2 regions of the Streptomyces sp. NBC_01390 genome follow, and region 2 is predicted to be linked to the other one. Evidence: predicted binding sites of a transcription regulator. Region 2 holds the regulator's gene; the other holds the start of a gene.

Region 1 (3,405 bases), 2.6 Mb from region 2:
TCGCGGAGGGCGTGCGGCTGCTGGACGGGATGCCGAGGCAGCGAGGGCCGGCGGAAGCCGTGTCCGCGCGGACGTCGGTTTCGGAGGCCGCTGTCCCCAGGAGGCGGGTTTTCCGCCCCTGGCACCTTCTCCCCACGCCCACGGGCACTCCGTTCACCTTCACGTACGCGGCTGTCCTGCTGGTCACGGCATATGTGGCCGAACACGCGGACCCCGCCCTCGTGCACGCCCTCCATCAGGGCACCAGCACGGATGTCGCCCACCTGCTGCGGACGCCCGTGCTCGTGCTGGTCGCCAGCGCGCTGTGGGTCGTGGGAGGCGTGACCTCGCCGTACGGCATCCTCTTCCTCCTTGTTCTTACGGCGCTGGAGCGGCGGATCGGCGGCCTGCGTACCGCCTGGGTGTTCGCGCTCGGGCATGTGTTGGCCACTCTCGCGACCGAGGTGCCGGTGGGGCTCGGGGTGCTGGTGGGGTGGCTGCCCGAGAGTTCGCTGCATCGGCTCGACTACGGGATCAGCTTCGGGGTCGCGGCGAGTGTGGGGGCGTTGGCGGGGTTGCTGAGGCCCTGGCTGGGATGGCCGCTGCTGGGGGTGCTCGGCGGGACGCTGGTGCAGGACCTCGTCGCCTACGCCGATCCCATGACCAACTGGGGACATGTGACGGCGCTGGCCATCGGGATCGCCACCTGGCCCTGGGTGCGTCGATGGCGGAGGCCCCTCTGAGGCTCTAGGGCCTGTCGACGGCCGCTCCCAGGAACGTCGCGCTCGTCAGGGGCGCCTCCACCTGCCAGCCCAGCGACTCGTACAGTGCCCGGCCCTCCGGTGTTCCAGCCAGTACGCCTCTCTCCGCGCCCTGTGCGGACGCTTCCCGTACGAGCGTTCGCATCACGAAGACGCCGAGGCCCCGGCGGCGGTGTGCGGGGGAGGTCTCCACCTGGTCGACGACCGCCGTCCGGCCCGTGGGGGCGATCTGGCCGCGGGCCGCCCAGGAGCCGTCGGCCCCCGCGAGCATCACGCGCGTGACGCCGCCGCGCGTCCAGGTGCGGACCCGGTAGCCGTCGGGGGCGGTCGGCGCCTCCGAGGCGGTCAGTGGGACGGACATCAGGTAGCCCGGCTCCGGGGCGACCGACCAGCCTTCGCCGAGCCAGCCGCCGACTGTCGCCGGGTCGTCGAACACCTTGAGCCACACGCCCGCCCCGGTCACGGCGTCGGCCACCTTCCGGACGGTCCGTTCCTCGACGCCGTCGTTCACCGCGCCCAGGACATGCCGGGTGACGGCTCGGGAGGTGCCCACGTCGATGGTGTATCCCCAGGGCTCGACCAGCGGCGGCGCCGCCCCGCGTGAGACCACCCAGCCGTCGACCCAGGCCTGCACGGTTCCGTCCACCCGAACTCCTTGTGTAATGGCTGATATGCGATAGAGAGTGTTACGTGGGTGACTTTACGCGGGCGTTCGGCCCCCGCGGCAGAGGTGATCGCTCACGGCGAACACGCCCCGGGGAACATTCGGCGGCCGTCAAGCATTGAGTCGGCATAGCTCAACTTGAGTGCCGAAGGGGAGATCATGGCTACTGAGTCCACGGCGGTCACACCGCTCACCCTGCCCGTGCTGCCGCTCGACGACGAGGTCGTGCTGCCCGGAATGGTTGTTCCGCTGGACCTCAACGACGCCGATGTGCGGGCCGCCGTCGAGGCCGCCCAGGCCGCCGCGAGCACCGGGTCCGGCAAGCCCAGGGTGCTGCTCGTGCCACGCATCGACGGGGCGTACGCCGGGACCGGTGTCCTCGGCACCGTCGAGCAGGTCGGCCGGCTGGCCGACGGGGATCCGGGCGCCCTCATCCGAGCCCGGGGGCGCGTGCGGATCGGCGCCGGGACCACCGGGCCGGGGGCCGCGCTCTGGGTGGAGGGCACGCACCTCGACGACGCGGTGCCGGACCCCGTACCCGGTCATGTCACCGAACTCGCCAAGGAGTACAAGGCTCTTGCCACCGCCTGGCTGCGCAAGCGCGGCGCCTGGCAGGTCGTCGACCGCGTACAGGCGATCGACGACGTCTCCACCCTTGCCGACAATTCCGGTTACTCACCCTTCCTCAGCACCGACCAGAAGATCGAGCTCCTGGAGACCACCGACCCGGTGGCCCGGCTGAAGCTCGCCACCCAGCAGCTGCGCGACCACCTCGCCGAGCAGGACGTCGCCGAGACCATCGCGAAGGACGTCCAGGAGGGCGTCGACAAGCAGCAGCGGGAGTTCCTGCTGCGCAAGCAGCTGGAAGCCGTACGCAAGGAGCTGCGCGACCTCAACGGCGAGAAGGACGGCGAGGAGTCCGACGACTACCGGGCCCGCGTCGAGGCCGCCGATCTGCCGGAGAAGGTGCGCGAGGCGGCTCTCAAGGAGGTCGACAAGCTGGAGCGGTCCTCCGAGCAGTCGCCCGAGGGCGGCTGGATCAGGACCTGGCTCGACACCGTTCTCGAACTGCCCTGGAACGAGCGGACCGAGGACGAGTACGACATCCAGGGCGCCCAGACCGTGCTCGACGCCGAGCACGCGGGCCTGGAGGACGTGAAGGAGCGCATCACCGAGTACCTCGCCGTGCGCAAGCGGCGGGCCGAGCGCGGCCTCGGGGTCGTCGGCGGGCGCCGTGGTGGCGCCGTGCTCGCGCTCGTCGGGCCGCCCGGGGTCGGCAAGACCAGCCTCGGTGAGTCCGTCGCGCACGCCATGGGGCGGAAGTTCGTCCGGGTGGCGCTCGGCGGAGTCAGGGACGAGGCCGAGATCCGCGGGCACCGGCGTACGTATGTCGGCGCACTGCCCGGGCGCATCGTGCGGGCCATCAAGGAAGCCGGGTCGATGAACCCCGTCGTTCTCCTCGACGAGATCGACAAGGTCGGCTCCGACTTCCGGGGCGACCCCGCCGCAGCGCTGCTCGAAGTCCTCGACCCGGCGCAGAACCACACCTTCCGCGACCACTACCTCGAAGTCGAACTCGACCTCAGCGACGTCGTGTTCCTGGCCACGGCCAACGTCCTCGAAGCCATTCCCGAGGCCCTGCTCGACCGCATGGAGCTCGTCCGGCTGGACGGGTACACGGAGGACGAGAAGGTCGTCATCGCCCGGGACCACCTGCTGCCACGGCAGTTGGAGCGGGCCGGCCTGGAGAGCCCCGAAGTCACCCTCGACGAGAGCGCGTTGCGCAAGCTCGCCGGGGAGTACACCCGGGAGGCCGGCGTCCGCAACCTGGAGCGGTCCATCGCGCGACTGCTGCGCAAGGTCGCCGCACAGCACGAACTCGGGGAGCGGAAGCTGCCGTTCACCGTCACGGAGGACGACCTGCGCGGCCTGATCGGGCGGCCCCACCACGTGCCCGAGTCCGCCACGGACCCGGCCGAGCGGCGCACCGCCGTACCGGGG
Region 2 (3,405 bases):
GGGGACGCAGCAGCAGCACAGGTCGCCGGTCTGACGGCACAGCTGGACCAGGTTCGTACGGCGCTCGGTGAGCGCACCGCGGACCTCCAGCGGCTCCAGGCCGAGTATCAGAACTACCGCCGCCGGGTCGAGCGGGACCGGATCGCGGTCAAGGAGGTCGCCATCGCGAGCCTGCTGACCGAACTCCTGCCCGTGCTCGACAACATCGCCCGGGCGCGGGACCACGGTGAACTGGTCGGCGGGTTCAAGTCCGTCGCCGAGTCGCTGGAGTCCGTCGCCGCGAAGATGGGCCTGCAGCAGTTCGGCAAGGAGGGCGAGCCCTTCGACCCGACGATCCACGAGGCTTTGATGCACTCGTACGCGCCGGACGTCACGGAGACGACCTGCGTGGCGATCCTGCAGCCGGGTTACAAGTTCGGCGAGCGCAACCTGCGTCCCGCGCGGGTCGCGGTGGCCGAGCCCCAGCCCGGGGCGACGCCGGCCGGCGGCAACTCGGAGTCGGCCGACACGGTGGACGGCAAGGAGAGCGGTGGCCCGGAAGAGGGCTGACGTGAGCATTGAGGTGGGGACTTCCGGAGAGGAGGGACGTCGAGGATGAGCACCAAGGACTTCATCGAGAAGGACTTCTACAAGGTCCTCGGCGTCCCCAAGGACGCCACCGAGGCCGAGATCAAGAAGGCGTACCGGAAACTCGCCCGCGAGTTCCACCCGGACGCCAACAAGGGCAACGCCAAGGCGGAGGAGCGCTTCAAGGAGATCTCCGAGGCGAACGACGTCCTCGGTGACCCCAAGAAGCGCAAGGAGTACGACGAGGCCCGCGCCCTCTTCGGCAACGGCGGCTTCCGTCCGGGGCCGGGCGCGGGCGGCGGCTCCTTCAACTTCGACCTGGGTGACCTCTTCGGAGGCGGCGCCCAGGGCGGGGCCGGGTCCGGCTCCGGTGCGGGCGGCTTCGGCGGCGGCATCGGGGACGTGTTCGGCGGCCTGTTCAACCGGGGCGGCGGCGGCAACACCCGTACGCAGCCCCGGCGCGGCCAGGACATCGACACCGAGGTCACGCTGAGCTTCACGGAGGCGGTGGACGGCGCGACGGTCCCGTTGCGCATGACGTCCCAGTCACCGTGCAAGGCGTGCTCCGGGACCGGCGACAAGAACGGCACACCGCGCGTGTGCCCGACGTGTGTCGGGACCGGCCAGGTGGCGCGCGGCTCGGGCGGAGGTTTCTCGCTCACCGACCCGTGCCCGGACTGCAAGGGCCGGGGCCTGATCGCGGAGCACGCCTGCCTGGTGTGCAACGGCTCGGGGCGCGCCAAGTCCTCGCGGACGATGCAGGTGCGCATCCCGGCCGGGGTGTCGGACAACCAGCGCATCCGGCTGCGCGGCAAGGGAGCACCCGGCGAGCGGGGCGGCCCGGCCGGTGACCTGTACGTCACCGTCCATGTCGACAGCCACCCGGTCTTCGGCCGCAGGGAAGACAACCTGACGGTGACGGTGCCGGTGACGTTCGTCGAGGCGGCACTCGGCGGCGAGGTCAGGGTCCCGACCCTGGGCGGCCCGCCGGTCACCCTGAAGCTGCCCCCGGGCACGCCCAACGGGCGCACGATGCGCGCGCGGGGCAAGGGCGCGGTCCGCAAGGACGGCACCCGGGGAGACCTGCTGGTCACCGTCGAGGTGAGTGTGCCGACGGAGCTGACGGGGAAGGCTCGTGACGCACTGGAGGCGTATCGCGAGGCGACCGTGGACGAGGATCCGCGGGCGGAGCTGTTCGAGGCGGCGAAGGGAGCCTGACCGAGATGGACGGTCGTCGACGCAATCCGTATGAACTGACGCAGGAGACCCCGGTCTACGTCATCTCGGTGGCGGCCCAGCTGTCCGGCCTGCACCCGCAGACCCTGCGCCAGTACGACCGCCTGGGCCTGGTCTCCCCCGACCGCACCGCCGGCCGGGGCCGCCGCTACTCGGCCCGCGACATCGAACTGCTCCGCACGGTGCAGGCACTGTCGCAGGACGAGGGCATCAACCTGGCCGGCATCAAGCGCATCATCGAGCTGGAGAACCAGGTCGCCGCCCTTCAGGCGCGGGTTGCGGAGATGGAGTCCGCGCTGGACGGGGCCGCCGCGGCGATGCAGCAGCGGGAGGCGGCGGTTCACGCGTCGTATCGGCGGGATCTGGTGCCTTATCAGGAAGTTCAGCAGACTAGTGCGTTGGTGGTCTGGCGGCCCAAGAAGGCCAAGGACTAGGCAAGTTCATGTGCGAAGGGGCCCGGAGGTTCGGTTCGAACCTCCGGGCCTCTGTCGTGTCCCGTTGACGATCAGAGACCCGTGAGGGTGCGGCTTTGCTGTACGGGCGTTGCGCGGAATGTTCCGGCGGGGTCAGGGACGCTGCTGCTCAGGCCGAGGGGAGTTCGTCGGCCTTCAAAGCCGTCATGAACGAGGTCCAGGCCTGGGTGTCGAAGACCAGGTTTGGGCCGGACATGTCCTTGCTGTCCCGTACGGGCAGCAGGTTCGGGAACCTGGCGGCGACCTCCACGCAGTCGCCACCCTCTCCGCTGTAGCTGCTCTTACGCCAGGTCGCTGTCTCAAGACTGGTTGTATTCATGCCTGTTACCCCTCTGCCTTCCATGCTGCTACAGCTCCCGTCGCACCCGGCCGATCAGGCCGAGGCTGTCCCCGGGGCTCAGGGCGATTGACCGGAGCGAGTCGAAGATAAGCGCATACTCCGCCGCTTCCTCCGGAGACTCCAGGTAAAGCGTCCCCGTGCGCTGCTCCAAACACACGACATCCGGGAACGACGCACCAGGGAACGAGAAGTGGACGAACGATCCGGTCAGTCCCGCGTGCGCGCCCGCCTGGTCAGGGACGACCCGAATCTCCACGGACGGATGACCGGCCATCTCCTCCAGGTGTTCCAACTGCTTGCGCAGCACCCCTCTGCCACCCACCTGAACGCGGAGAGCAGCCTCGCCTTCGATCACGCACAGCCGCGGAGGCGAGGACCTTTCCAGGACCTCCTGACGTTTCATCCGTGCTTCCACCAGCGCATCAATCTCTTCGCGCTTCAGGGTGGAGGGGGCGGCGGAGATGATCTCCCGCGCATAGTCGTGCGTCTGCAAGAGCCCGGCAATGATGCTGTGTTGGTACGACCGGATGCAGTCGGTCATGTCCTCGTACGCGATGAAGTCCGTGTATGTAGGGCGCGCTTGCCCCGCCCGCTGCACCCAGCCCGGTTCCCGCCGCCGTCTGGCCAGCGACACCATCTCGTCGACCTGGGCGGAATCCTCGACCCCGTAGAACGTCAACAGGTCACGCAGCTCCCCCAAGGAGATCCCCAAGCGTGCGTTCTCGATGCGGTTGATCTTTGTTCGGTGACATCCGATACGGTCCGCCGCCTCATCAAGGGTCTTCCCTG

The links. Region 2 encodes HspR, which represses chaperone genes until heat shock. Its sites were predicted from a motif close to TTGAGNNNNNNNNNCTCAA; they were not measured.
Region 1: a site for HspR is predicted at 1,523-1,541, ahead of lon (endopeptidase La). Genes of this name have one in related genera too.

Annotation. Positions count from the first base shown of each region.
Region 1 is NZ_CP109551.1:8,443,479-8,446,883, forward strand. It holds gene OG241_RS38150 (rhomboid-like protein) at 1-722, shown strand, start outside; gene OG241_RS38155 (GNAT family N-acetyltransferase) at 727-1,386, opposite strand; gene lon (endopeptidase La) at 1,564-3,405, shown strand, end outside.
Region 2 is NZ_CP109551.1:5,856,448-5,859,852, reverse strand. It holds gene grpE (nucleotide exchange factor GrpE) at 1-549, shown strand, start outside; gene dnaJ (molecular chaperone DnaJ) at 595-1,785, shown strand; gene OG241_RS26435 (heat shock protein transcriptional repressor HspR) at 1,791-2,237, shown strand; gene OG241_RS26430 (DUF397 domain-containing protein) at 2,386-2,595, opposite strand; gene OG241_RS26425 (helix-turn-helix transcriptional regulator) at 2,624-3,405, opposite strand, start outside.